2 regions of the Streptomyces sp. BK79 genome follow, and region 1 is predicted to be linked to the other one. Evidence: riboswitches for the same ligand, from Rfam matches in the RefSeq annotation. Region 1 holds a riboswitch; the other holds the start of a gene.

The links. A riboswitch is a leader RNA that binds a small molecule or an ion and turns the genes downstream of it on or off. The one in region 1 is predicted to bind cyclic di-AMP.
Region 2: it holds a riboswitch for cyclic di-AMP, as region 1 does, so the genes downstream of both, ACFIF2_RS14335 (transglycosylase family protein) here and ACFIF2_RS27655 (peptidoglycan DD-metalloendopeptidase family protein) in region 1, are expected to answer to the same signal.

What each region holds. Positions count from the first base shown of each region.
Region 1 is NZ_JBHVOC010000024.1:73,875-88,133, forward strand. Features, by position in the region: gene ACFIF2_RS27610 (polyprenyl synthetase family protein) at 1-903, shown strand, start outside; gene shc (squalene--hopene cyclase) at 1,023-3,080, shown strand; gene ACFIF2_RS27620 (1-hydroxy-2-methyl-2-butenyl 4-diphosphate reductase) at 3,080-3,721, shown strand; gene hpnH (adenosyl-hopene transferase HpnH) at 3,728-4,750, shown strand; gene dxs (1-deoxy-D-xylulose-5-phosphate synthase) at 4,764-6,716, shown strand; gene ACFIF2_RS27635 (aspartate aminotransferase family protein) at 6,717-8,102, shown strand; gene ACFIF2_RS27640 (helix-turn-helix domain-containing protein) at 8,204-8,854, shown strand; gene ACFIF2_RS27645 (DUF6126 family protein) at 8,851-8,970, shown strand; gene ACFIF2_RS27650 (tyrosine-protein phosphatase) at 8,994-9,791, opposite strand; cyclic di-AMP (ydaO/yuaA leader) riboswitch at 10,215-10,374, shown strand; gene ACFIF2_RS27655 (peptidoglycan DD-metalloendopeptidase family protein) at 10,378-11,328, shown strand; gene ACFIF2_RS27660 (SGNH/GDSL hydrolase family protein) at 11,559-12,344, shown strand; gene ACFIF2_RS27665 (TetR/AcrR family transcriptional regulator) at 12,384-13,004, opposite strand; gene ACFIF2_RS27670 (carboxymuconolactone decarboxylase family protein) at 13,032-13,616, opposite strand; gene ACFIF2_RS27675 (MBL fold metallo-hydrolase) at 13,794-14,259, shown strand, end outside.
Region 2 is NZ_JBHVOC010000010.1:22,363-36,621, reverse strand. Features, by position in the region: gene ACFIF2_RS14345 (cytochrome P450) at 1-725, shown strand, start outside; gene ACFIF2_RS14340 (transglycosylase family protein) at 870-1,931, shown strand; cyclic di-AMP (ydaO/yuaA leader) riboswitch at 2,115-2,281, shown strand; gene ACFIF2_RS14335 (transglycosylase family protein) at 2,285-3,028, shown strand; gene eno (phosphopyruvate hydratase) at 3,320-4,600, shown strand; gene ACFIF2_RS14325 (septum formation initiator family protein) at 4,696-5,178, shown strand; gene ACFIF2_RS14320 (DUF501 domain-containing protein) at 5,228-5,767, shown strand; gene ACFIF2_RS14315 (exopolyphosphatase) at 5,764-6,717, shown strand; gene ACFIF2_RS14310 (PP2C family protein-serine/threonine phosphatase) at 6,791-8,014, opposite strand; gene ACFIF2_RS14305 (NAD(P)/FAD-dependent oxidoreductase) at 8,532-9,947, shown strand; gene ACFIF2_RS14300 (class I SAM-dependent methyltransferase) at 10,173-11,474, shown strand; gene ACFIF2_RS14295 (ABC transporter permease) at 11,548-14,076, opposite strand; gene ACFIF2_RS14290 (ABC transporter ATP-binding protein) at 14,132-14,259, opposite strand, start outside.

The sequences.
Region 1 (14,259 bases):
CAGGGCAACCCCGCGGACGGCGACGGCGGCAAGGCCGTCCGCCCCGCGCTCGCGGTGCTCTCCGCCGAGGTCACCGGCGCGGCGCCCGAGGTCGGCGTCCCCGGCGCGGTCGCCGTGGAACTGGTGCACAACTTCTCCCTCCTGCACGACGACCTGATGGACGGTGACGAGCAGCGCCGCCACCGCGACACGGTCTGGAAGGTGCACGGCCCCGCCCAGGCCATCCTGGTCGGCGACGCGCTGTTCGCACTGGCCAACGAGGTGCTGCTGGAACTCGGGACCGTGGAGGCCGGCCGTGCCACCCGCCGCCTGACCAAGGCTTCCCGCGCCCTGATCGACGGCCAGGCACAGGACATCTCCTACGAGCACCGCGACCGCGTCAGCGTCGAGGAGTGCCTGGAGATGGAGGGCAACAAGACCGGCGCGCTGCTCGCCTCCGCCAGCTCCATCGGCGCGGTGCTCGGCGGCGCCGACGAGCACACCGCCGACACCCTGGAGAAGTACGGCTACCACCTCGGCCTCGCCTTCCAGGCCGTCGACGACCTGCTCGGCATCTGGGGCGACCCGGACGCCACCGGCAAGCAGACCTGGAGCGACCTGCGCCAGCGCAAGAAGTCCCTCCCGGTCGTCGCCGCCCTCGCGGCGGGCGGCCCCGCCTCCGAACGGCTCGGCGAGATCCTCGCCGCCGACGCCAAGACCAGCGACTTCGCGAACTTCTCCGAGGAGGAGTTCGCGGCCCGCGCCGCCCTCATCGAGGAAGCGGGCGGGCGGGAGTGGACCGCCGACGAGGCGCGCCGCCAGCACACCATCGCCATCGAAGCCCTCGACGCCGTCGACATGCCCGACCGGGTGCGGGACATGTTCGTCGCGCTCGCGGACTTCGTCGTCGTACGAAAGAGATGATCACTATCGGTCGAATAGCCCTCGCGTAGTCGCCGGCCGGTGTCGCGGGAAGGACGAGCACCGGCCGACGGCGGACCCACAGCAGAAGCACCGTATGCACACTGCACGAAGGGGAAGCCATGACAGCGACGACCGACGGAAGCACCGGGGCACCCCTGAAGCCCCTCGCAGCCGCGGCCAGCGAAAACGACATCACGATCCCCGACGCGGCGGCCGGGGTACCAGAAGCCGCCGCCCGCGCCACCCGGCGCGCCACCGACTTCCTGCTCTCCCGGCAGGACGCCCAGGGCTGGTGGAAGGGCGACCTCGAGACGAACGTCACGATGGACGCCGAGGACCTCCTACTGCGCCAGTTCCTGGGGATCCTCGACGAGGAGACCACGCGCGCCGCCGCCCTGTTCATCCGCGGCGAGCAGCGCGAGGACGGCACCTGGGCCACCTTCTACGGCGGCCCCGGCGACCTGTCCGCCACCATCGAGGCCTACGTCGCCCTCCGCCTGGCCGGCGACGCGCCCGACGCGCCGCACATGGCGCGGGCCTCGGAGTGGGTCCGGGCCCGGGGCGGGATCGCCGCCGCCCGCGTCTTCACCCGGATCTGGCTCGCCCTGTTCGGCTGGTGGAAGTGGGACGACCTGCCCGAACTCCCGCCCGAGCTGATCTACTTCCCCACCTGGGTACCGCTCAACATCTACGACTTCGGCTGCTGGGCCCGGCAGACCATCGTGCCGCTCACCATCGTCTCCGCGAAGCGCCCGGTGCGCCCGGCGCCCTTCCCGCTGGACGAGCTGCACACCGACCCGGACCTCCCCAACCCACCCCGGCCCCTGGCGCCGGCGGCGAGCTGGGACGGCGCCTTCCAGCGCCTCGACAAGGCCCTGCACGCCTACCGCAGGGTCGCCCCGCGCCGGCTGCGGCGGGCCGCGATGAACACCGCCGCCCGCTGGATCATCGAACGGCAGGAGAACGACGGCTGCTGGGGCGGCATCCAGCCCCCGGCCGTCTATTCGGTCATCGCGCTCTACCTCCTCGGCTACGACCTCGAACACCCGGTGATGCGCGCGGGCCTGGAGTCGCTGGACCGCTTCGCCGTGTGGCGCGAGGACGGCGCCCGGATGATCGAGGCCTGCCAGTCCCCGGTGTGGGACACCTGCCTGGCCGTCATCGCGCTCGCCGACGCCGGGGTGCCCGCCGACCACCCGCAGCTGGTGAAGGCGGCGGACTGGATGCTCGGCGAGCAGATCGTCCGCCCCGGTGACTGGTCGGTGAAGCGGCCCGGACTGCCGCCGGGCGGCTGGGCGTTCGAGTTCCACAACGACAACTACCCCGACATCGACGACACCGCCGAGGTGGTCCTCGCCCTGCGCCGCGTCCGGCACCACGACCCGGAGCGGGTGGAGAAGGCGATCGGCCGCGGGGTGCGCTGGAACCTCGGCATGCAGTCGAAGAACGGCGCCTGGGGCGCGTTCGACGTCGACAACACCAGCTCCTTCCCCAACCGGCTGCCGTTCTGCGACTTCGGGGAGGTTATTGACCCGCCGTCGTCGGACGTCACCGCGCACGTCGTCGAGATGCTCGCCGTGGAGGGCCTCGCCCACGACCCGCGCACCCGGCGCGGCATCCGGTGGCTCCTCGCCGAACAGGAGGCGGACGGCTCGTGGTTCGGCCGCTGGGGCGTCAACTACGTCTACGGCACCGGCTCCGTCGTCCCCGCCCTGACCGCCGCCGGGCTCCCCACCTCGCACCCCGCGATCCGCCGCGCGGTCGGCTGGCTGGAGTCCGTCCAGAACGACGACGGCGGCTGGGGCGAGGACCTGCGCTCCTACCGGTACGTCCGGGAGTGGAGCGGCCGGGGCGCCTCGACCGCCTCGCAGACCGCCTGGGCGTTGATGGCGCTGCTGGCGGCGGGGGAGCGGGAGTCCAAGGCCGTCGAACGCGGCATCGCGTGGCTCGCCGCCACCCAGCGCGAGGACGGCTCCTGGGACGAGCCCTACTTCACGGGCACCGGCTTCCCCTGGGACTTCTCCATCAACTACCACCTCTACCGGCAGGTCTTCCCGCTCACCGCGCTCGGCCGGTACGTCCACGGGGATCCCTTCGCCCACAAGCCCCGCGCGGACGGGGCCACCGCCGCGCGGCCCGCCACCGAGACGTCCGCCGCCGAGGTGAAGGGCAGCTGATGAACCCGCAGACCGGCCCGTCCCCGCTGCTGATCGCCTGCGCGCTCGGCATCGAGCACCTCGCCCTGCGCACCGGCGACCGCGGCGGCGCCGGCGGGCCGGTCACCGTCCTGCGTACGGGCATGGGACCCAGGGCCGCCGAGCGCGCGGTCACCCGGGCCCTGGCCGGTCCGGCGCTCGACGGCGCCGCGGTGCTGGCCACCGGCTTCTGCGCGGGACTGGCCCCCGGCATGCACCCCGGTGACCTGGTCGTCGCCGAGGAGACCCGGGACCCGCGCTCCACCGTCGCCTGCGCCGGCACGGACCGGCTGGTCAAGGAGATCACGCGGGCCGTGCCCGGCCGTACCGTCCACACCGGGCCGCTGACCGGCTCGGACCACGTCGTGCGCGGTCCCGAGCGCGCCGCCCTGCTCGCGACCGGCGCGATCGCCGTCGACATGGAGTCCGCGGCCACGCTCCTGAGCGCCGTCCGGACGGGCGAGCGCCCGGTTGCGGCCGTCCGGGTGGTCGTGGACGCTCCAGAACACGAACTCGTCCGGATCGGCACGGTGCGCGGTGGAATATCGGCTTTCCGCGTCCTTCGATCCGTTCTTCCCGCATTCTTCGAATGGCACCGTTCTTTGCCGCTCCCCCGGAGGTGAGCCCAGATGGCCATGCCGCTGCGCCAGTCCATCAAGGTCGCTACATACCTGGCCGAACAGAAGATCCGCCGACGGGACAAGTTCCCGCTCATCGTGGAGCTGGAGCCGCTCTTCGCCTGCAACCTCAAGTGCGAGGGATGCGGCAAGATCCAGCACCCGGCCGGCGTGCTCAAGCAGCGCATGCCGGTCGCGCAGGCCGTGGGGGCGGTGCTCGAATCGGGTGCGCCGATGGTCTCCATCGCCGGCGGCGAGCCGCTGATGCACCCTCAGATCGACGAGATCGTCCGCCAGTTGGTGGCCAAGAGGAAGTACGTCTTCCTCTGCACCAACGCCCTGCTCATGCGCAAGAAGATGGACAAGTTCAAGCCGTCGCCGTACTTCGCCTTCGCGGTGCACATCGACGGACTGCGCGAGCGGCACGACGAGTCCGTGGCGAAGGAGGGCGTGTTCGACGAGGCCGTGGAGGCCATCAAGGAGGCCAAGCGGCGCGGCTTCCGGGTGACCACCAACTCGACCTTCTTCAACACCGACACCCCGCAGACCATCGTCGAGGTCCTCAATTTCCTCAACGACGACCTCAAGGTCGACGAGATGATGATCTCGCCCGCGTACGCCTACGAGAAGGCGCCCGACCAGGAGCACTTCCTGGGGGTGGAGCAGACCCGCGAGCTGTTCAAGAAGGCGTTCTCGGGCGGCAACCGGGCCCGCTGGCGGCTCAACCACTCCCCGCTGTTCCTCGACTTCCTCGAGGGCAAGGTCGACTTCCCGTGCACCGCGTGGGCGATCCCGAACTACTCCCTCTTCGGCTGGCAGCGCCCCTGCTACCTGATGAGCGACGGGTACGTCCCGACGTACCGGGAGCTGATCGAGGACACCGACTGGGACAAGTACGGCCGCGGCAAGGACCCGCGGTGCGCCAACTGCATGGCGCACTGCGGCTACGAGCCCACCGCCGTCCTGGCCACCATGGGCTCCCTCAAGGAGTCCCTGCGCGCCATGCGCGAGACCGTCTCCTCGAACCGGGAGTGAGGGGGCCCCGAGCGTGACGATTCTGGAGAGCATCCGGGGACCACGCGACCTGAAGACGCTGACCGAGGCGGAGCTCGGCGAACTGTCCGACGAGATACGTGACTTCCTGGTGCACGCGGTCGCCCGCACCGGCGGACACCTCGGACCCAACCTGGGGGTGGTGGAACTCACCGTCGCCCTGCACCGGGTCTTCGAGTCACCGGCCGACCGCATCCTGTGGGACACCGGCCACCAGACCTACGTGCACAAACTGCTGACGGGACGCCAGGACTTCTCCAAGCTGCGCCGCAAGGGCGGGCTGTCCGGGTACCCGTCGCGCGAGGAGTCCGAGCACGACGTCATCGAGAACAGCCACGCCTCCACCGTGCTCGGATGGGCCGACGGCCTCGCCAAGGCCCGCCAGGTGCGGGGGGAGGACGGTCACGTCGTCGCCGTCATCGGCGACGGCGCGCTCACCGGCGGGATGGCCTGGGAGGCGCTGAACAACATCGCGGCCGCCGGGGAGCGGCCGCTGATCATCGTCGTCAACGACAACGAGCGCTCCTACGCCCCGACCATCGGCGGCCTCTCCAACCACCTCGCGACGCTGCGGACCACCGACGGCTACGAGCGGATGCCGGCCTGGGGCAAGGACGTCCTCCAGCGCACCCCCGTGGCCGGCACCACCGTCCACGAGGCCCTGCACGGCGCGAAGAAGGGCTTCGAGGACGCCTTCGCGCCCCAGTGCCTCTTCGAGGACCTGGGACTGAAGTACGTCGGCCCGATCGACGGGCACGACCTCGGGGCCGTCGAGTCGGCGCTGCGGCGCGCGAAGCGCTTCCACGGGCCCGTGCTGGTGCACTGCCTCACGGAGAAGGGCCGCGGCTACGAACCCGCCCTGCGCGACCAGGAGGACCACTTCCACACCGTCGGCGCCATGGACCCGCTCACCTGCGCGCCGCTCACTCCCGCCGACGCGCCGTCCTGGACCTCCGTGTTCGGCGAGGAGATCGTCCGCATCGGCGAGGAACGCGACGACGTCGTGGCGCTCACCGCGGCCATGCTGCACCCGGTCGGCCTCGCCGCCTTCGCCGAGCGGTTCCCCGACCGGGTCTGGGACGTCGGCATCGCCGAGCAGCACGCCGCCGTGTCCGCGGCCGGCCTCGCCACCGGCGGCCTCCACCCGGTCGTCGCCGTCTACGCCACCTTCCTCAACCGCGCCTTCGACCAGCTCCTCATGGACGTGGCCCTGCACCGCTGCGGCGTCACCTTCGTCCTGGACCGGGCCGGGGTCACCGGCACCGACGGACCCTCGCACAACGGCATGTGGGACATGTCCGTCCTCCAGGTCGTCCCGGGACTGCGCATCGCCGCGCGGCGCGACGCCGACCAGCTGCGCGCCCAGCTGCGGGAGGCGGTCGCCGTCGACGACGCGCCGACGCTGGTGCGCTTCCCGAAGGAGTCCGCCGGACCGGCCGTACCGGCCGTGGAGCGGGTCGGCGGCCTGGACGTCCTGCACGCCGCGGGCCGGCCCGAGGTGCTGCTCGTGGCCGTCGGTGTGATGGCACCCGTCTGCCTGCGGGCCGCCGAGCTGCTCGAAGCCCGCGGCACCGGCTGCACCGTCGTCGACCCGCGCTGGGTCAAACCCGTCGATCCGGCGCTCGCGCCCCTGGCCGCCCGGCACCGCCTGGTGGCCGTCGTCGAGGACAACAGCCGTGCGGCCGGGGTCGGTTCGGCGGTGGCGCTGGCGCTGGAGGACGCCGACGTCGACGTGCCCGTGCGCCGGTTCGGCATCCCCGAGCGGTTCCTCGCCCATGCCAAGCGCGCCGAGGTGCTCGCCGACATCGGCCTCACCCCGGTCGAGATCGCCGGCCGGATCAGCGCGAGCCTGGCCGCCACGGAACAGGCGGGGGCCGGGGAACAGGCAAGGGACGGGGAACAGGCAAGGGACGGGCGGATCGTCATGCCAGCGCAAGGAGAGAACTGAATGACCAAGGAGTTCGACCTCACCGCGCTCCTGGCCGAGCGCGGAGCCGAGCGGTACGAGCTGCACGCCAGGCACCTCAACCACCAGTTGCCGCGCATGCTGCGCACCATCGGCTTCGACAAGGTCTACGAGCGGGCCGAGGGCGCGCACTTCTGGGACGCGGACGGCAACGACTACCTGGACATGCTCGCCGGGTTCGCGGTGATGGGCCTGGGCCGCCACCACCCCGTCGTCCGCAAGGCGCTGCACGACGTCCTCGACGCCTCGCTGGCCGACCTGACCCGCTTCGACTGCCCGCCGCTGCCCGGACTGCTCGCCGAGAGGCTGCTCTCCTACAGTCCGCACCTGGACCGGGTCTTCTTCGGCAACAGCGGCACGGAGGCGGTCGAGACCGCGCTCAAGTTCGCCCGGTACGCGACCGGCAGGCCGAGGATCCTGTACTGCACGCACGCCTTCCACGGGCTGACCACGGGCTCGCTGTCCGTCAACGGCGAGGACGGTTTCCGCGAGGGCTTCGCGCCGCTGCTGCCGGACACCGCCGTCCCCCTCGGCGACCTGGACGCCCTGGCACGGGAACTGGGCAGGGGCGACGTGGCCGCGCTGATCGTGGAGCCCATCCAGGGCAAGGGCGTGCACGAGGCCCCGCCCGGCTATCTGCGCGCCGCCCAGGACCTGCTGCACCGGCACAAGGCGCTGCTGATCGCCGACGAGGTGCAGACGGGCCTCGGCCGGACCGGGAAGTTCTACGCCTTCCAGCACGAGGACGGCGTCGAACCCGACCTGGTGTGCGTGGCCAAGGCGCTGTCCGGCGGCTACGTGCCGGTGGGGGCGACGCTGGGCAAGGACTGGATCTTCCAGAAGGTGTACTCCTCGATGGACCGCGTACAGGTCCACTCGGCGAGCTTCGGGTCCAACGCGCAGGCCATGGCGGCCGGGCTCGCGGTGCTGTCGGTGATGGAGAACGAGGAGATCGTGGCCAACGCCGCCGCGGTGGGGGAGCGGCTGAAGTCCCGGCTCGCTCAGCTGGTCGACCGCTACGAGCTGCTCGCCGACGTCCGCGGCCGGGGCCTGATGATCGGGATCGAGTTCGGCCGGCCCCGGTCCCTCAAGCTGCGCAGCCGCTGGACGATGCTCCAGGCCGCGCGGAAGGGACTGTTCGCGCAGATGGTGGTGGTGCCGCTGCTGCAACGCCACCGGATCCTGACCCAGGTCTCCGGCGATCACCTCGAGGTGATCAAACTGATCCCGCCGCTGATCATCGACAGCGACGACGCGGACCGGTTCGTCGACGCCTTCACCGAGGTCATGGACGACGCGCACGAAGGGGGCGGGCTGATGTGGGACTTCGGCAAGACGCTGGTGAGGCAGGCGGTGGCCAACCGCTAGGGAGCGGCCGGGGAGGGCACGCGCCGGGCCCCCGCCTCCGCCGGTTTGCCTCTGTGGCAAAAAAATTGCCACGCAGGCAATCCTGGGGCTGAATGGAAGGCATGACCTCCCCCGAGACCGGTCCGCCCTCGCCGGACGCGGCGGCGGACGCGGTGTCCGTCGTGGCACCGCAGCTGCGTGCCCTGCGGCGCAGGGCCGCCCTCACCCTGGAGACGGCCGCCCGTGCCGCGGGGCTCTCGCCGGCCCACCTCTCCCGGCTGGAGACCGGGCAGCGCCAGCCCTCGCTGCCGATGCTGCTCTCCCTCGCCCGTGTCTACGGTACGACCGTCTCGGAACTGCTCGGCGAGACGGCCGCGGACCGGGACGCGGTGGTGCGGGCCGACGCCATGGAGCCGACCTTCGCGGGCGGCTGGACGTACTGGCAGGCGGGCGGGGCCGGCCGCGGCATGCAGGCCCTGCGCGTCCATGTGCCGCACGGCTCCCAAGGGGACATCGTGCGCGTGCACCCCGGTGAGGAGTGGCTCCACGTGCTGCGGGGCCGGCTCCGGCTGCGGCTCGGGGACACCGTGCACCGGCTGGGGCCGGGCGACAGCGCGCACTTCGACTCCCTGACCCCGCACCGGATCGCCGCCCAGGACGCCGACGGGGTCGACCTCCTCTTCGTGCACACCCTGTTGCAGAGCCCGTCGGCGGCCCTGTGCCTGGGGCCCGCCACCACGCCGGACCACCTCACCGCCGGAGAGATGCCATGAGCGCCGTCCAGGACAAGTTCCCGCGCGCCCTGTGGGTGCGACTGCTCATCTACATCGCCCTGGGGCACGTCTTCGGCGGCTTCCTCTATCTGCTGTTCGAGGTGGGGGCCAAGTAGCCCGCCCGTGAGCGGGGGAGGGCTCAGTCCAGCATGCGCTCGCGCAGCCGCTCCCGGGTCTGCGGGGTGATCCGCAGCCCCTTCTCCAGGTAGTCGTCGACACCGCCCCAGGTCTCCTCGACGGTCTCGAACGCCGCCGCCAGGTACTCGGCGCGCGCGTCGAACAGGGGGCTGAGCAGCTCCATGACCTCGGGCGAGTACGCGGAGGCGGCGGAGCTGCTGCGCCGCACCTTGTAGCGGCGGTGCGTGGCGTTCGACTTCAGGTAGTCCTCGACGATGGCGTCGCGCTCCACACCGAGGGCGAGCAGGGTGATCGCGATCGACAGGCCCGCGCGGTCCTTGCCGGCCGCGCAGTGCATCAGGGCGGGCACGCTGTCGTCGGCCAGCGCGTGCACCACCCGGGAGTGCTCGGCGGTGCGCTCCTTGATGATCGCGCGGTAGGAGTCGATCATGCGGTTGGCGCCCTTGTCGTCCGCCAGGATCTCGCGCAGCTGGTCGAGGTCGCCGTCGCGGACCATCTTCCAGAACTCGGCGCCGTCGGCCGGGTCGCTCAGCGGCAGGTTCACGTTGCGCACGCCCGGCAGCTCGACGTCCGGACCCTCGAGCTTCTGGTCGGCCGCGTTGCGGAAGTCGAAGATCGTGTGCAGGCCCAGCGAGGCCAGGAACGCGGCGTCCTCCCCGGTGGCGTGAGCCAGGTGCCCGCTGCGGAACAGCACCCCCTGCCGCACCCGCCGGCCGTCCACGGTCGGCAGCCCGCCCACGTCACGGAAGTTGCGCACCCCGGCCAGGTCGGGTTCGGTCGACGGCACCTGCTGCGTCACGGGGGCTCCTCCCACTCCGCCCCGCCGACGCCGCTCGCCGACGGGCACGAGTCGACGATACGGCACGGACCTCCGGCCAAGGCGTCGGAGACATCCGACTGCACCACATCTGGGCCTTCTGTCCGACTTGCCACCTTCCGTCCAACTGGCCCTGGAATAAGAGTGGCTGGCGGGGTGGCGCGTGAGCAGCGTCATACCCGTGACGGTGCGTTGTTGGTCATGCTCACGTAATTCGACCGGTTCTCAAGGCCGTTTGCCGGAAACGGCACTGCGTAAATCGACGGAGGGTGACCGGCCTTTCCCGTAAAGGATCAATCGGAACACCCGCCCGTGGAACCTCTCGCTTGTCGCTGCGCGTCCTGGTCCCTTACGTTCACCACCGATCCGGACGGACGCCTAATCCTGCCGCCGACCGGAGCCCGCACTCACTCACCACCCGTACACGGCAGGAGCGGGGGACCCACAGGTACGACTGCCTGTTCCGGTTCCCGGAACGGCTTGGGGTAAAGCCGCGTCTCGGCGCGGCCGGGCATCTCCAGCCCGCACCCGACAGCTCACCTCGCAGGCGCCGGAGAAGGAAAACGACATGCCCGCGAAGGGTAAGCACCGCCGTACCAGGGCCATGCGCCTGACCCGCACCATAGCCGTCGCCGGAACCGGCGGCGCCGCGCTCGCGCTCCCGCTGATGGGTGCCGCCGGCGCCCACGCCGCTCCCGCGCAGTCCGTCTCCGAGCAGGCCGTGCAGTCCGTTCCGGCGTCGGCGAAGAAGAGCGCCGCCCAGAAGAACGCGGACTCGCGGACGTACACCGTGAAGAGCGGTGACTACCTCTCGAAGATCGCCGACGACCAGGACGTCGACGGCGGCTGGAAGAAGCTGTACGCGGACAACCGCGAGGTCGTCGGCTCCGACCCGTCGCTGATCCACCCCGGCCTGAAGCTCGTGCTCGGCGGACAGGCCGCCAAGCCCTCGGCCCCGTCCTCCGCCGAGGCGGAGATGCCGGCCGCCGAGAAGCCGGCCGAGAAGCCGGCCGCCGAGAAGGCCGCGCCGGCCGAGAAGTCCTCGGACGCCTCGAAGGCCTCCTCCTCGGACAACGCCTCCAACGCGAGCACCCAGTCCGCCGGCACCGGCAGCGGCTTCACCTCGCCCGTGCCCGGCGGCAGCGTCGGCACCCCGTACCACCAGACCGGCAGCATGTGGTCCAGCGGCTACCACACCGGCACGGACTTCGTCGTCCCGACCGGCACCTCGCTGAAGGCCGTCGGCGCCGGCACGGTCGTCTCGGCCGGCTGGGGCGGCGCGTACGGCAACCAGGTCGTCATCCAGCTCGCCGACGGCCACTACGCCCAGTACGCCCACCTGTCCTCGCTCTCCGTCTCCGCCGGCCAGTCCGTGACGGCGGGTCAGCAGGTCGGCCTCTCGGGTGCCACGGGCAACGTGACCGGCCCGCACCTGCACTTCGAGATCCGCACCACCCCGGACTACGGCTCGGACGTGGACCCGATCGCGTACCTGCGCTCGCACGGCGTCTCCCTCTGACGTCCGACGCCTTGTGCCTGACGTCTGACGTCTGACGTCTGAGGCCCAGTGCCGCCGAAGGCCGGACCCCGATCCCCGGGTCCGGCCTTCGGCGTATTCCTGAATTGGTGAATACTTTAGGCGTGGTTTTTCTCACCGCCCGTCAACCCATTCCTACGGTCGCGTAGGTCACATTCCGAGGTGAATCATGGGCCGATGTGGCAGACGATTCGAAGAATGACAGCAGAGCAGTGATCGGGTCGTACGTGGCGCTGGGGGACAGCTTCACCGAGGGCGTCGGCGACCCCGGCCCCGACGGGGCGTTCGTCGGCTGGGCCGACCGGTTCGCCGTACTGCTCGCGGACCGGCGCCCCGAGGGCGACTTCACGTACACGAACCTCGCCGTGCGCGGCAGGCTGCTCGACCAGATCGTGGCGGAGCAGGTGCCGAGGGCCGTCGAACTCGCGCCGGACCTCGTCTCGTTCTGCGCGGGCGGCAACGACATCATCCGGCCCGGCACCGACCCCGACGAGGTGGCCGAGCGGTTCGAGCGGGCGGTGGCGGCGCTGACCGCAGCGGCCGGCACCGTCCTGGTGACGACCGGCTTCGACACCCGCTCGGTGCCCGTCCTCCGGCGCCTGCGCGGCAAGATCGCCACGTACAACGGGCACGTCCGGGCCGTCGCCGACCGCTACGGCTGCCCCGTGCTCGACCTCTGGTCGCTGCGGACCGTCCAGGACCGCAGGGCGTGGGACGCCGACCGGCTGCACCTGTCCCCGGAGGGCCACACGCGGGTCGCGCTGCGCGCGGGCCAGGTACTCGGTCTCCCCGTCCCGGCCGATCCGGACCAGCCCTGGCCCCCGCTGCCGCCGCGCGGCACCCTCGGTGTCCGGCGGGACGACGTGCAGTGGGCCCGCGAGTACCTGGTCCCGTGGATCGGGCGGCGGCTGCGCGGGGAGTCGTCGGGCGACCACGTGACCGCCAAGGGGGCGCTGTCGCCCAACGACATCAAGACGTGGATCTCGACGGTGGCGTGACGGCCGGGAGGGGGGAGGGAGGGCGCGGGCGGTCGTCCGTCAGCCGGGCCGTGTCGTCAACGCCTCGCGTTCCAGGCCCAGTTCCCGGGCGAGTGCCTCGTCCGTCCACTCCTGGGCCCGCGCCCGGGACACCGCGCCCGGGTACGACGTCAGCTGCACGGCCAGCCCGTCGAGCAGGGCGGTCAGCCGCAGGGCGGTGCCGTGGGGCTCGGGGCACGTGAACTCCCCGGCGGCCACGCCCTCGGCGATGACCTCCGCGAGGGCCGCCTTCCACTGGCGGTCCAGTTCCCGCGTGACGTCCCGCAGCGCCGGTTCGCGCAGGGCGACCGCCCACCCCTCGATCCACAGCCGCCAGCCCTTGGCCTGCCCGGTCGGCGCGTACCAGCGCACGGCCGCGCGCAGCCGGCGCAGCGCCGACGTACGGCGGCCGAGCAGCTTGCGCAGGTGGGCGAGATCCTCCTCGGCGGCGTACGTGAACGCCGCGGCGACCAGCTTCTCCTTCGTGGAGAAGTGGTAGAGCACCAGCGCGTTGCTGACACCGAGCGCGGCGGCCACGTCGGCGATCCGCAACGCCGCCACGCCCCGCGCCGATATCTGCTCGATCGCCGCGCGCAGCAGCTCCTCGCGCCGCTCGGCGACGCTCAACCGGACTCTCACCACGCCCGTCACCCTATACAGGCGCCGTCCTCAGTCCGTCGTGGCCGGCACCGCTCCCGTCGGTCCGGCGGCGGGCAGGTCGCAGGAGTCCTTGAAACCCTGACTGGTCAGGTCGAGCGCCGCGTTGATGCGGGACCGCAGGTTCTCGACGGCGACCATGGCCGTCAGCTCCACGAACGCGGGCTCGCCCAGCCGGGCCCGCAGCCGCTCGGCGAGGTCGTCGCCGACGGTGGGCGGCGTCGCCGTCACCGCCTCGGCGTACTCCATGACGTCCCGCTCCAGCGGCGTGTAGACGTCGCTCTCCCGCCACACCGGGACGTCGTGGAGCTTGCGCCGGTCCATGCCGCGCTCGGCGTTCTCCCAGTAGCCGAAGTCCATGCACCAGGAGCAGCCGATGGAGGCCGCCGAGGCCATCACGGCGAGCGCCTTGAGATCGGAGTCGAGCCTGTTCCACTTGGCCACGGACTGCTCGAAGCGCAGGTCGCCCCAGAGCACGCGCGGGTTGTGGGCGAGCGCCTTGCCGGGGTCGAGGACCTTGCCGTAGGCGCGCCGGGAGTACCACTCCATGGCGCGGACGAGGAGTGTCCGGGGCGGGGTGAGGGATACGCGGGCCATGGGGGCCACCTTCCTGTCCGTCGGTCGTGTCGTCGTGTTCGTGTGCGTCCGGGGCGCTGGTGCGGGCGCCCTCACCGGTACGACGGACGGAGGGAACACTGATGTGACATCGGTCGTTCGAGCTGACGTCGGGACGAGACGACAATGTGAGCCTGACCTACTCCACCTGGAGGTACCGTGGCCGGTTTCCGTTCCCCGAACCCGGGGCTCCGTGTGCCGCGGCCCGCGGCCTTCGGCGCGGACCCGAGCGGCGAGCGCATGGCGCGCATCCGCAGATCGCCGCACTTCCGTGACGGCGTCTTCCAGAATCCCGGCGGCACCGCCCGGACCCGGCCCTCCGGGTCGGCGACGGAATTCGCCAAGATCTACTTCGACCGTGAGGCGCGGTCGCGCCGGGCCCCGCGAGGGCCCGTCCCGGTGCACGCCACCACGCTCGCCGACCTCGCCCGGCCGCCCGCCGGCGGGCTGCGGCTGACCTGGATGGGCCACTCCAGCGTGCTCGCCGAGATCGACGGGCAGCGGGTGCTCTTCGACCCCGTGTGGGGCGAGCGCTGCTCCCCGGTCCCCTTCGCCGGCCCCAAGCGGCTGCACCCGGTCCCGGTGCCCCTGGCGGCCCTCGGCCCGGTCGACGTCGTCGTGATCT
Region 2 (14,259 bases), on a different contig from region 1:
TGAAGAAGATGCGGGGCTACCTCGCCGACCTCATCCACCGCAAGCGGGCCGCGCTGCCGCCGGAGCCCGGCCCGGGCGAGGACCTCCTGTCGGGCCTGATCCGCGCCTCGGACCACGGTGAGCACCTCACCGAGAACGAGGCCGCGGCCATGGCCTTCATCCTGCTCTTCGCCGGTTTCGAGACCACGGTCAACCTCATCGGCAACGGCACGTACGCCCTGCTCACCCACCCCGAGCAGCGGGCCGGCCTGGAGACGTCCCTCGCCGCGGGCGAGCGCGCCCTGCTGGAGACGGGCGTCGAGGAACTGCTGCGCTACGACGGCCCGGTGGAGATGGCCACCTGGCGCTTCGCGACCCGCCCGCTGACCATCGGCGGGCAGGAGATCGCGGCCGGCGACCCCGTCCTCGTCGTCCTCGCGGCCGCCGACCGCGACCCGGAGCGGTTCACGGACCCCGACACCCTGGACCTCGCCCGCCGGGACAGCCAGCACCTCGGGTACGGCCACGGCATCCACTACTGCCTCGGCGCCCCGCTCGCCCGGCTGGAGGGGCAGACCGCGCTCGCCACGCTCCTGACCCGCCTCCCGGACCTGCGCCTCGCCGCGGACCCGGCCGAACTGCGCTGGCGCGGCGGACTCATCATGCGCGGTCTGCGCACCCTGCCCGTGTCGTTCACCCCCGCCCCGTCCCCGGCGGACAGCGGCGCGCCGCCGACGCAAAAGTGACACGCGCTCAACTCTGTGATCTTCACGTGATCTGCGCGGCATGAACTTGTGACAAGCGATCATCTGCCTATACGTTCACGGATCATCGGCGTGGCCTGAGTTTCGGCGCCACCCGATCCCCGTCGTCTCGTGAAAGGTCGTCGCATGCTCTCCGGGAACGGTCGTCACCGCCGCCCCCGCCAGGCACCCGCCCTGGTCGTCGCCGCCGGAGTGACCGGCTCCGCCATCGCGATCCCCCTCCTCGGCGCCACCGGCGCCCACGCGGCCGACGGGGCGAACTGGGACCGGGTCGCCGAGTGCGAGACCGGCGGTGCCTGGAGCCAGAACAGCGGCAACGGGTACTACGGCGGGCTGCAGCTGACGCAGGAGGTCTGGGAGCGGTACGGCGGCCTCCAGTACGCGTCGAGCGCCGACCAGGCCAGTCGCTCCCAGCAGATAAGAATCGCCGAGAAGCTGCACGCCGACCAGGGCATCGCCGCCTGGCCGACCTGCGGTCTGCTCGCGGGGCTGGGCAACGACGCGTCGGTCGTGGGCGGCGGTACGGGTTCGACGGGTGACGGTGCGTCGGAGGAGGCGGACGACGCCTCCGCGACCCCGGCCCCGACGGCGTCCGGGTCGGCCGGCTCGGGCGGCTCCGCCGACTCGGGTGAGCCGGACCGGTCGGGCCGGTCGTCCGGGGCGGCGGAGCCGACCGCCGGGGCGTCGTCCTCCCCCTCGTCCTCCGCCTCCTCGTCGGCCGGTCAGAACGAAGGGGCCACGTCCGACACGCCCGATACATCCGACACGTCCGACCCCGCGGCCGGCGCCGGCCGCGAGGAGTCCGCCGGTTCGTCCGCGCCCGTCACCAAGGGCGATGAATCGGACAAGGCGGGGCAGAGTGACGGTTCTTCGTCCCTCACCGGCACCGGCGAGTCCGGCGCGGGCAAGCATCGCGGCGGCAGCGCCGACGAGGGCCCGGTGGACGGCCGTACGGCGGAGTCGTCGGGGCGGCACGCCTCGCGTGACGAGGGCGGGGCGCGGGAGGCCGTCGACGGCGCCTACACCGTCCGCTCCGGCGACAGCCTGTGGGGCATCGCCGACTCCCTTGAGGTCGACGGCGGGTGGCGGTCGCTGTACGCGGGCAACAAGGACGTCGTCGGTGTCGACCCCGACCACATCCTGCCCGGTCAGACGCTCACGGTCACGGGCGAATCGGGCGAAAAGTAGGGGGAGTTCACGTCACGGTTCGAGACTGTATGTCCGTTTTGGATCACGTGAGATATAGGTCTCAGAAGCCGTGATCGTCTTTGAAAATCCGCGGCGCGCGTGTCTACGGTCGTGACCGCTCGCCATCGCGGGCCCCGGCTGCCGCAACGCCGAATCCTGCCAGCGGCCGTCCGGGAACAGTCGTCGCGTCAAGCGCCGAAGGCAGGAGCGGGGGACCCAAGGTAAGTGCCGCACCGGGCAGTTGAGCCGGAGCGGCTAGGGGTGGAGCCGAGTTCCGCGAGGAACCCGGCCGGGCAACTCAACCGGCCCGAACCCGACAGCTCACCTCGCAGGCGTCGGTGAGGGGATCAACCATGCTGTTTTCCGGCAAGGGCAAGCACCGCCGCCCGTCCAAGGCCACCCGTGTCATCGCCGTCGCCGGCGTCACCGGTGCCGCCGTCGCCGCCCCGCTGATGGCGGCCGGCAACGCCTCCGCCGCCACCGCCTCCGAGTGGGACGCCGTCGCCCAGTGCGAGTCCGGCGGCAACTGGTCCATCAACACCGGCAACGGCTACTACGGCGGTCTGCAGTTCTCCGCCTCCACCTGGGCCGGCTACGGCGGCACGCAGTACGCCGCGACCGCCGACCAGGCCAGCAAGGCGCAGCAGATCGAGATCGCCGAGAAGGTGCTCGCGGGCCAGGGCAAGGGTGCCTGGCCGGTCTGCGGCACCGGCCTGTCGAACGCCGCGTACACCGGCGGTGGCTCCACCGAGAGCCAGGACAGCGGTTCCTCGCAGAGCTCCGACAGCTCCGGCTCCGACAGCTCCTCCGGCTCGCAGAGCCAGAGCAGCGGCTCCACCGCCGACCGCTCCGCCGAGCAGAAGGCCTCCCGCTCCGACGAGCGCCCGGCCGCCAAGAAGGAGACCGTCACCACCCCGACCGGCCAGAAGGTCGAGAAGGGCGACGGCGAGTACAAGGTCGTCAAGGGCGACACCCTCAGCTCGATCGCCGAGGAGCACGACGTCAAGGGCGGCTGGGCCAAGCTGTTCGACCTGAACGACGACATCGTCGACGAGGCCGACCTGATCTTCCCGGGCCAGCAGCTGCACCTCAAGTAAGCGGCGGCCTCGCGACTCCCGCCCCGGTGCGTGTTCCCCCGTACGCACCGGGGCGGGTTTTTCGTGCCCTCGCCCGGCGCCCGACCGCGCACTTGATCGCGTACGGGTTTCCACGGGTTTCCGGGAACGTCTTTGTTTCGTTCGGAAACAATTTACTCTCGGTTCTGTCCATCGGGTGGGCGATCGGCTGGCCGATCGCCCGGAGCCGGTTAGGCTCGGTCCCGCAGAGCCGCCGCGGTCCAGCGGACCCGCGCGTCACACCGAAGCGTCACATTGAAGAAGGAGATGCTCGTGCCGTCCATCGACGTCGTCGTAGCCCGGGAAATCCTGGACTCCCGAGGCAACCCCACGGTCGAGGTCGAGGTCGGCCTCGACGACGGCAGCACGGGTCGTGCCGCCGTTCCGTCCGGTGCCTCCACCGGTGCCTTCGAGGCCATCGAACTCCGTGACGGCGACACCAACCGCTACCTCGGCAAGGGCGTCGAGAAGGCCGTCCTCGCCGTCATCGAGCAGATCGGCCCCGAGCTGGTCGGCTACGACGCCACCGAGCAGCGCCTGATCGACCAGGCCATGTTCGACCTGGACGCCACCGACAACAAGGGCTCGCTCGGCGCCAACGCCATCCTCGGCGTCTCGCTCGCCGTCGCCCACGCCGCCTCCGAGGCCAGCGACCTGCCGCTCTTCCGCTACCTGGGCGGCCCCAACGCGCACCTGCTGCCGGTGCCGATGATGAACATCCTGAACGGCGGCTCGCACGCCGACTCCAACGTGGACATCCAGGAGTTCATGATCGCCCCGATCGGCGCGGAGTCCTTCTCCGAGGCCCTGCGCTGGGGCGCCGAGGTCTACCACACGCTGAAGAAGGTCCTGAAGAACAAGGGCCTGGCCACCGGCCTCGGCGACGAGGGCGGCTTCGCCCCGAACCTCGGCTCCAACCGCGAGGCCCTCGACCTCATCCTCGAGGCGATCAAGGAAGCCGGCTACACCCCCGGCGAGCAGATCGCCCTCGCGCTCGACGTCGCCGCGTCCGAGTTCTACAAGGACGGCTCCTACACCTTCGAGGGCAAGGAGCGCACGGCCGCCGAGATGACCGAGTACTACGCCGAGCTGGTCGAGGCGTACCCGCTGGTCTCCATCGAGGACCCGCTGTTCGAGGACGACTGGGAGGGCTGGAAGGTCCTCACCGGCAAGCTCGGCGACAAGGTCCAGATCGTCGGCGACGACCTGTTCGTCACCAACCCGGAGCGCCTGGCCCGCGGCATCGAGGAGGGCGCCGCCAACGCCCTGCTGGTCAAGGTCAACCAGATCGGCTCGCTCACCGAGACCCTGGACGCCGTCGAGCTGGCCCAGCGCAACGGCTTCAAGTGCATGATGTCCCACCGCTCCGGCGAGACCGAGGACGTCACCATCGCCGACCTGGCCGTCGCCACCAACTGCGGCCAGATCAAGACCGGCGCCCCGGCCCGCTCCGAGCGCGTCGCCAAGTACAACCAGCTGCTGCGCATCGAGGAGATCCTCGACGACGCCGCGGTGTACGCCGGCCGCAGCGCGTTCCCGCGCTTCAAGGGCTGAGCCCGAAGCCGTAGGCAGCGTCGTACGTACGTCCCCGTACCCGGTCCCGTACCGTGTGCGGGGACGTACGCGTGTGCACGGGAGGCGGAGACCAGATGGCCGTGAAGGACCGGGACCGTTTCTCCACCGCGACCAGGATCCGGATCATCGGCGAGCAGACCGCGGCCCGGGTCTACCGCTCGCAGACCAAGCGCCAGGCCCGCCGCTCCCGGCTGACCGGCCGGGCCGCGCTGCTCGCGATGGTGCTCTGCTCCCTCGTGGTGGCGCTCGCCTACCCGATACGGCAGTACGTCGCCCAGCGCGCCGAGATCGCCGATCTCCAGCGGGAGCAGCGCGAGACCCGGGAGCGGGTCGAGGTCCTGCGCGACTTCAAGGCACGCTGGCAGGACGACGCCTACGCCGAGCAGCAGATCCGGCGGCGGCTGCACTACGTGATGCCGGGGGAGACCGGGTTCGTGGTCGTCGACCCGGGCGCGGCCGAGCAGGCCCGCGCCGAGGCCGGCGGCGCCGACCGCCCCTGGTACCGGAACGTCTGGGACGGCGTCGACAAGGCCGACGCCGCCGCCCGCCGGCCGTGAACCGACCGCCCCGGCAGTGACTCAACAGGAAGACCAGCAGAAGACAGTCATGCAGACTCCCCCGCCGACCACCCCGCGCACCGAGCCCACCGACGCGGACGTGGCGGCCTTCAAGCAGCAGCTCGGCCGGCCTCCGCGCGGCCTGCGCGCCATCGCGCACCGCTGCCCCTGCGGGCAGCCGGACGTCGTGGAGACGGCACCGCGGCTGCCCGACGGCACGCCCTTCCCCACGCTGTACTACCTGACGTGCCCCAAGGCGGCCTCCGCCATCGGCACGCTGGAGGCGAACGGCGTGATGAAGGAGATGACCGAGCGCCTGGCCGCCGACCCGGAGCTGGCCGCCGCCTACCGCGGCGCGCACGAGGACTACGTCCGGCGCCGCGACGAGATCGAGGAGCTGACCGGCTTCCCGAGCGCGGGCGGCATGCCGGACCGGGTGAAGTGCCTGCACGTGCTGGTCGCCCACTCGCTGGCGGCCGGCCCCGGCGTCAACCCGCTGGGCGACGAGGCGATCGCGATGCTGCCCGAGTGGTGGCGCAAGGGGCCGTGCGTGACGCCCGGCGAGATCTGCGGGGAGGACGCCCAGTGACCCGGGTCGCCGCCGTCGACTGCGGTACGAACTCCATCCGGCTGCTCGTCGCCGACGTGGACCCGGCCACCGGTGAGCCGGCCGAACTCGACCGGCGCATGACCATCGTGCGCCTCGGCCAGGGCGTCGACCGCACCGGGCGGCTGGCGCCCGAGGCGCTGGAGCGGACCTTCGCCGCCTGCCGCGAGTACGCCGAGGTGATCAGGGAACACGGCGCCGAGCGGCTGCGCTTCGTGGCGACCTCCGCCTCCCGGGACGCGGAGAACCGGGACGACTTCGTGCGCGGGGTGCGGGACATCCTCGGAGTGGAGCCGGAGGTGATCTCGGGCGACCAGGAGGCGGAGTTCTCCTTCACCGGCGCCACCAAGGAACTGGCCGGCCGCGACCACCTCGAGCGGCCCTACCTGGTCGTCGACATCGGCGGCGGCTCGACGGAGTTCGTCGTCGGCGACGACCACGTGCGGGCCGCCCGCTCCGTGGACGTGGGCTGCGTGCGGATGACCGAGCGGCACCTGGTGCGCGACGGCGTGGTGAGCGACCCGCCCGGCCGGGCGCAGGTCGCGGCGATGCGGGCCGACATCGAGGCCGCCCTGGACCTCGCCGAGGAGACGGTGCCGCTGCGCGAGGCGCGCACGCTGGTGGGCCTGGCCGGTTCCGTGACGACGGTGTCCGCGATCGCGCAGGAGCTGCCCGCGTACGACTCGGCCGCCATCCACCACTCCCGGGTGTCCCGCGAGCGGGTCCGGGAGATCAGCGACTGGCTGCTCGGCTCCACCCACGCCGAGCGCGCGGCCGTCCCCTCCATGCACCCGGGCCGCGTCGACGTGATCGGCGCGGGGGCGCTCGTCCTGCTCGCGATCATGGAGCGGACGGGCGCGGCGGAGGTCGTGGTCAGCGAGCACGACATCCTCGACGGGATCGCCATCCACACGGCGACCGAGGCGCGGTAGAGGGCCTCGGCCGCCGTATGGCCGCCTTATGGCCGGCGGCGCGCTCGCGCGGCACCGGCAGGGGACGGGTGACTCACCGGCCCCCGTCGCCCTCGTCCCCGGTCGTGGTGCCGGGCGGCGGGGGCGGGCCCGTCGGGGACACGGTGACGGCGATCAGCGCCAGGTCGTCGGCGAGGACGCCGCCGGCGTGCCGGTGCACCAGCTCGGCGAGGGTCTCCACCACGGTCGGCGGACCCTGCCGCCAGCACGCCCGCAGCCCCTCCTCCGGGGAGAAGAAGGCGCCGTCGGCGTCGCGGGCCTCCAGCAGCCCGTCCGTGCACATCAGCAGCAGGTCACCGGGGACGAAGGGGCGTGCCTCGTACTCCCAGGGCCCGGGATCCAGGTCGCCGAGGCCGAGCGGCAGCCCCGGGTCGGCCGGCTCCCACGGGCGTACGCCCTCCCCGGTGGCCAGGAACGCGGGGCAGTGGCCCCGGCTCACCAGGCGCACCTCACCGGCGCCCGGCGGCAGCTCGGCGACGGCCGCGGTGATGAACTGCTCGCCCGAGGAGTCGCCCCCGGCGCCCCCGCCGCCCTCGCCGCTCCCGGCGCGCACGGCGGCCAGGTCGGCGATGTGCCGGGTGACCGCCTCGTCGAGGTGCCGGGCGAGCAGCGGCAGGGTCTCGGTGTGGTGCGCCGCCTCGCGGAAGCTGCCGACCAGCGCCGCCACGGCCGGGATCGCGTCGGGACCCTTGCCGCGGACGTCGCCGATGAGCAGGCGCACCCCGTACGCGGTCGGCTCGGCGGCGTAGAGGTCGCCGCCCACGGCCGCCGCGTGCGAGGCGGCCTCGTAGCGCACCGCGATCCAGGTGCGGCCCAGCCAGGCCCGCACCGGCGGCAGCACGGCGCGCTGCGCGTACTCCGCGGCCCGCCGGGCACCCTGCAGCCGCCGGTACAGGGACAGGCGCAGCAGGCACAGCGGTACGGAGGCCCACGCCAGGACGAGCAGGGCGAAGAAGTCGACCACCGCGTGTCCGCCGTCGGACTCCAGGTGCGAGGCCAGCAGGAGCAGCAGGCCGGCGGCGCTGTTCAGGACCGCCATCACCACCACCAGGGGCAGCGCGTAGAGGCAGGCGGCCGTCATGGCGCTGAGGGCCAGCAGCACGTCACCGCTCAGCGCGCCCGGGGTGGGCAGGTCGACGGCGAGGGCCAGTCCCGTGAGCGCCGGCGGCGTCCAGCGCGCCCAGTGCGTCAGCGGGAGGCCGGCCTCGGGTTCCGGAACGTGGGACTGCAGCCCCGTCGTACGGCGGTGCGGGCTCATGCCACCTCTCTCCGAGCGCAGCCAGTGCGGCCCGACCAACGTAATGAGCGGGGCGGGCGGGAACGCGGTGACGGCTCCGTGCCGACGGCGGGAAGGTGGTCGCCGGGGGTGTCGGGTGAGCGGGCCGGGAAGCGGATGAGCGGCCCACGGGGAGCGGTAAAACGCCTGGCGGGGCCCTGTCGCGAGAAAGTTCGTGAAGTTCTTCACAAGGAATTGGGCCGTGATGGGCGACGAACGGTTGCCCGTTGACCCTTTTGAGGGCTCAACTGCCGTTTGAACACGTTCAGGAGGGCGGTGGAAGAAGGGCCGGGACGGACCCGCCGGGATGCCGGCCGAGGGGGTGCGCGGGCCCGGACGAGCAGCTCAAGCGGCATTGACAACGTGGCGTGTCCCGCCCCGGTTCCGCGTGTCGGCCATGATCTCGGTCACGTGGGCGGAGGAGTGTAACACGACCCCTGTGGAAGCTTGTGAAGGGGCGCACGAACCACCCCCCTGGGGCGGGTGGATACTCGATGGCATGAGCACCACGGAGCGTCCCAGGATCCTCGTAGTAGGCGGTGGGTACGTAGGCCTGTACGCAGCTCGACGCATCCAGAAGAAGATGCGTTACGGCGAGGCGACCGTCACCGTCGTCGACCCGCGGTCGTACATGACCTACCAGCCCTTCCTCCCCGAAGCCGCCGCCGGCAACATCTCCCCGCGGCACGTCGTCGTCCCCCTGCGACGCGTGCTTCCCAAGGCGGAGGTCCTCACCGGCCGGGTCACCACCATCGACCAGGAGCGCAAGGTCGCCACGATCTCCCCCCTGGTGGGCGAGGCGTACGAGCTGCCCTTCGACTACCTCGTCATCGCCATGGGCGCGGTCTCCCGCACCTTCCCGATCCCCGGCCTCGCCGAGCAGGGCATCGGCATGAAGGGCATCGAGGAGTCCATCGGCCTGCGCAACCACGTGCTGGAGCAGCTCGACAAGGCCGACTCCACCACCGACGAGGAGATCCGCCGCAAGGCGCTCACCTTCGTCTTCATCGGCGGCGGTTTCGCCGGCGCGGAGACCATCGGTGAGGTCGAGGACATGGCCCGGGACGCGGCCAAGTACTACAAGAACGTCTCCCGCGAGGACATGCGCTTCATCCTCGTGGACGCCGCCGACAAGATCCTCCCCGAGGTCGGCCCCAAGCTCGGCCAGTACGGCAAGGAGCACCTCGAGGGTCGCGGCGTCGAGGTCTACCTGTCCACCTCCATGGACTCCTGCGTCGACGGCCACGTGGTGCTGAAGAACGGCCTGGAGGTCGACTCCCACACCATCGTGTGGACGGCCGGCGTCAAGCCGAACCCGGCGCTGTCCCGCTTCGGCCTCCCGCTGGGCCCGCGCGGCCACGTCGACTGCCAGCCGACCCTCCAGGTCACCGGCACCGACTACATCTGGGCCGCGGGCGACAACGCCCAGGTGCCGGACCTCGTCGGCCGCAAGGCGGGCAACGAGAACGCCTGGTGCCCGCCGAACGCCCAGCACGCGCTGCGCCAGGCCAAGGTCCTCGGCGACAACGTGGTCTCCGGCATGCGGGGCTTCCCGCAGAAGGAGTACAGCCACGCCAACAAGGGCGCGGTGGCGGGTCTCGGCCTGCACAAGGGCGTCGCGATGATCGTCATGGGCAAGATGAAGATCAAGCTCAAGGGACGTCTCGCCTGGTACATGCACCGCGGCTACCACGGTCTCGCGATGCCGACCTGGAACCGCAAGATCCGGGTCTTCGCGGACTGGACGCTCGGCATGTTCCTCAAGCGCGAGGTCGTCTCCCTCGGCGCGATGGAGACCCCGCGCGAGGAGTTCTACGAGGCCGCCAAGCCGGCGCCGGCCGCCGTGCCGAAGGCCGCCCCCGTGAGCGACGCCCCGAAGTCGGAGAAGACCGAGCAGAAGGCCAAGGCCTCCTGACCTCCGGTCGCCTCCCGCAGTAGCAGCTCCCCGAAGGGGCCGTCCGCCATCCGTGGTGCGGGCGGCCCCTTCGCGTCGCCCGGGTCCGGCACCGGCGGGCGACGAACCCCGTGGTGCGTACAGGCATTTTGCCCAGTCGTAACGCGCGCCGGGGACTGTACGGCGGGCTCCCGGGTGTTTACGTGGTATCGGACATTCCGGGATCGCTCGTCACGGAGGTACGCCATGGCTGATGCCGCGCTGCGGCTGCAGAACCTCTTCGAACAGTTGCTGGGAAACCCCCTCCCGGTGTGCATCCGCGCCTGGGACGGTTCGCAGGCGGGTCCGCCGGGCGCCCCCACCCTCGTCGTCCGCAACCGCAGGGCCCTGCGCCGCCTGCTCTTCAAGCCCGGCGAACTGGGCCTGGCCCGCGCGTGGGTGGCCGGCGACCTCGACGTCGACGGGGACCTCTACATCGCCCTCGGCCTGGTGGCGGGCCTGGTCTGGGAGCGCGGCGAGGATGCCCGGGGCCTGGCCGAGGCGCTGCGCGACCCCGAGGTCCGGGCCGCCGTACGGGGGCTGGTGAGGCTCGCCGGTCCGCCGCTGCCGCCCGCCCCGCCGCCGGAGGAGGTCCGCCGCACCCGCGGCCACCTGCACACCAAGCGCACCGACCGACGCGCCATCAGCCACCACTACGACGTCGGCAACGACTTCTACGAACTCGTCCTCGGCCCCTCCATGGTGTACTCCTGCGCCTACTGGCAGGCCCCCGAGGCCGAGGGCGGCACGCTGGAGGACGCCCAGCGCGACAAGCTCGAACTCGTCAGCCGCAAGCTCGCCCTGACCCCCGGACAGCGCCTCCTCGACATCGGCTGCGGCTGGGGCTCGATGGCCGTCCACGCGGCCCGCGAGCACGGCGTGAGCGTCGTCGGCGTCACCCTCTCCCAGGAGCAGGCCGCCTACGCCCGCAAGCGCGTCGCCGACGAAGGGCTGACGGACAAGGTGGAGATCCGGGTGCAGGACTACCGGGACGTCGCCGACGGGCCGTACGACGCGATCTCCTCCATCGGCATGGCCGAGCACGTCGGCGCCGAACGCTACCTGGCGTACGCCGGTGACCTCTTCCGGCTCCTCAAGCCCGGCGGACGGCTGCTGAACCACCAGATCGCCCGCCGCCCCCGGCGCGACGAGTCCGCCTACAGCGTGGACGAGTTCATCGACGCCTACGTCTTCCCCGACGGTGAGCTGGCCCCGCTCGGCACCACCGTCGCCCAGCTGGAGCGCGCCGGGTTCGAGGTGCGCGACGTGGAGTCGATCCGCGAGCACTACGCGCTCACCCTGCGCCGCTGGGTCGCCAACCTGGAGTCCGGCTGGGACGCGGCCACCCGGCTCGCCGGCCCCGGCCGCGCCCGCGTCTGGCTGCTGTACATGGCCGCCTCCGCGCTCTCCTTCGAACGCAACCGCATCGGCGTCAACCAGGTCCTGGCGGTGAAGACCCCGGAGTCCGGCGACTCCGGGCTGCCGCTGCGCACCCGCACCTGGAACTGAGCGCCGGGCCGAGCGCCCGCGCACGAGAGGGCCCCGCTCCCACCCGGGAACGGGGCCCTCTCGGCCGTACCGGCTACTCCGCCTTGATGGCCTGGAGCATGTTCAGGCGTGCCGCCCGACGGGCCGGCCACAGCGCGGCCAGGACGCCCACCACGGCCGCCAGCAGCAGGAAGACACCCATCCGGAACCAGGGCAGGACCAGCTCGTACGTCGGCATCGTCGTGCCCATCAGTTCACCGGCCGCCCAGCCGAAGAACACCCCGAGCCCGATGCCGAGCACGCCGCCGAACAGGGAGATCACCAGGGACTCCAGGCGGACCATCCGCTTGATGCCCTTGCGGTCCAGGCCGATGGCCCGCAGCATGCCGATCTCCTGGGAGCGCTCGAAGACCGACATGGCCAGGGTGTTGATGACCCCGAGGACCGCCACGATCACCGCCATGGCCAGCAGGCCGTAGAGCATGTTCAGCATCAGCGTGAACATCTTGGCCAGCTCGTTGGAGATGTCCTGCTTGTCCTGGATCTTGATCGCCGGGTTGGTGCCGAGCGCCTCGGTCAGCCGGTCCTTCGCGGCCGACGAGGCCCCGTCGGACATCTTCACCATCACCTGCATGTCGACCGGGTCCGACTGGTGCGGGGAGACGGTGGGCAGGTCGACCATGATGCCGCGGATCATGTCGTTGCCCTCGTAGACACCGGCGACCGTCAGCTTCTGCTTCTCGCCGTCCTCGTAGGCGGCGGTGAAGGCGGAGCCCGCCTTCCAGCCGTGGTCCTTCGCGGTGTCGCTGTCCACGACGACGTTCGTGCCGCCGACCTCGAAGGCGCCCTGCTCGACCTTCAGGTCGGTCAGCCGGCCGATCGCGGAGCCGGTGACGCCGGTGAGGTACTCGGTCCGCCCGTCGACGCGGGACTCCGCGTTGCGCAGCGGGCTCAGGGAGGTGACACCGTCGGTCCCGCCCAGCTTCTCGGCGACGTCCGGGGAGAGGGGGTTGCCGTTGGCCATGGAGACCACGTAGTCGGCCTCGATCGCCGCCGACGCCATCTTGTCGATGGACTTCTGCAGGCTGCCCGCCATCACCGTCATGCCGGTGATCAGGGTCAGGCCGATCATCAGCGCCGAGGCGGTGGCGGCGGTGCGGCGCGGGTTGCGCACCGAGTTCTGCCGGGCCAGCTTGCCCGCGACGCCGAAGACGCGCAGCACCGGTGCCGCGGCGGCGATCAGCGGGCGGGAGAGCAGCGGCGTCAGGATGAACACGCCGATGATCAGCAGCACCGCGCCCAGGCCCATCGGGGCCTGCCCGTCCGAGCCGCTCATCGTCGTCGCCGCGAGGACGACCGCCACGCCGGCGGCCGAGAACAGCGCGCCCAGCGTGTTGCGCAGGACCAGCGACTTCGCGGTGGCCGTGGCGTGCACGCTGCTCATCGCCGCGACCGGCGGGATCTTCGCCGCCCGGCGGCCCGGCAGCCAGGCGGCCAGCATGGTGACCAGGACGCCGACCGCGAGGGCCGCGACGATCGTGCCGGGCGAGACCACCAGTGGCCCGTCGGGCACGACCGCGCCCATCGTGCCCATCAGGGCGCGCAGCCCGGCCCCGATGCCGATGCCCGCGAGCAGACCGGTGACCGCGGCGACGACGCCCACCACGAACGCCTCGATCAGCACCGACCGCGTGACCTGTCGGCGGGAGGCGCCGACCGCCCGCATGAGGGCCAGCTCCTTGGTGCGCTGGGCGACCAGCATCGTGAAGGTGTTGGCGATGATGAACGTGCCGACGAACAGCGCGATGCCGGCGAAGACCAGCAGCCCCTGCTTCATGCCGCTCATCGACGAGGCGATCGCCTCCGCCTGGTCGGCGGCCAGCTTCTCGCCCGTGGTGGTCTCGACCAGCCCCTTCGGCAGCGCCCGGTCCAGCTGCGCCTTCAGCGCCGCCTGGGTGACACCGGCCTTCGCGGTGACGTCGATCTCGTCGTACGTGCCCGCCTTGCCGAACACCTTCTGCGCGGTCGCCGTGTCGAACAGGGTGAGGCTGCCGCCGGCCGCGACGCCGCCGTCGTCGGTGGTGAAGACGCCGACGACCTTCGGGGTGAGGACCGGGCCGTCCACGGACATCCGAACGGTGTCCCCGACGCCATAGCCGGTGCGCTCGGCGGTCCTGGAGTCGATGAGGATCTCGCCCTCGCCCTTCGGGGCGCGCCCGTCGGTCAGCGGGTAGCGGGGGTCCTGCTCGCCCCAGTAGTTGCCGCCCCGCGTGCTCCAGCCGTCGCCGATGAGGCCGCCGTCCTTGTCGGCTACGGCGGTGAAACCGGAGACCACGCCGACGGCCCTGGCGGCGCCGGGCACCTTCGCGCTGTCGTCGAGGAGGGCCTCGGTCAGCTCGGGGGCCTCGCCGACCCGGTCGCCCTCCGCCTCCCGGTACTCGGTGGTCACGGCCACGTCGACCTGGTCGAAGCCCTTGGCGGAGCTGTTCTGCTGGGCGTCGGAGATGGTGTTGGTGAAGACCAGGGTGCCCGACACGAACGCCACGCCGAGCATCACGGCGAGCACGGTCATCAACAGCCTGGCCTTGTGCGCGAGAACGTTGCGCAAGGCGGTACGGAACATGGGTCTTCTCTGTCCAGACGTACGGGGGAGGGGCGGGCGGGACGTCGGGGGGACGTCAGCTGGTGCGGCCCTTGGCGTCGAAGCGCTTCATGCGGTCCAGCACCGAGTCGGCCGTCGGCCCGTACATCTCGTCGACGACGCGGCCGTCCGCGAGGAAGACCACCCGGTCCGCGTAGGCCGCGG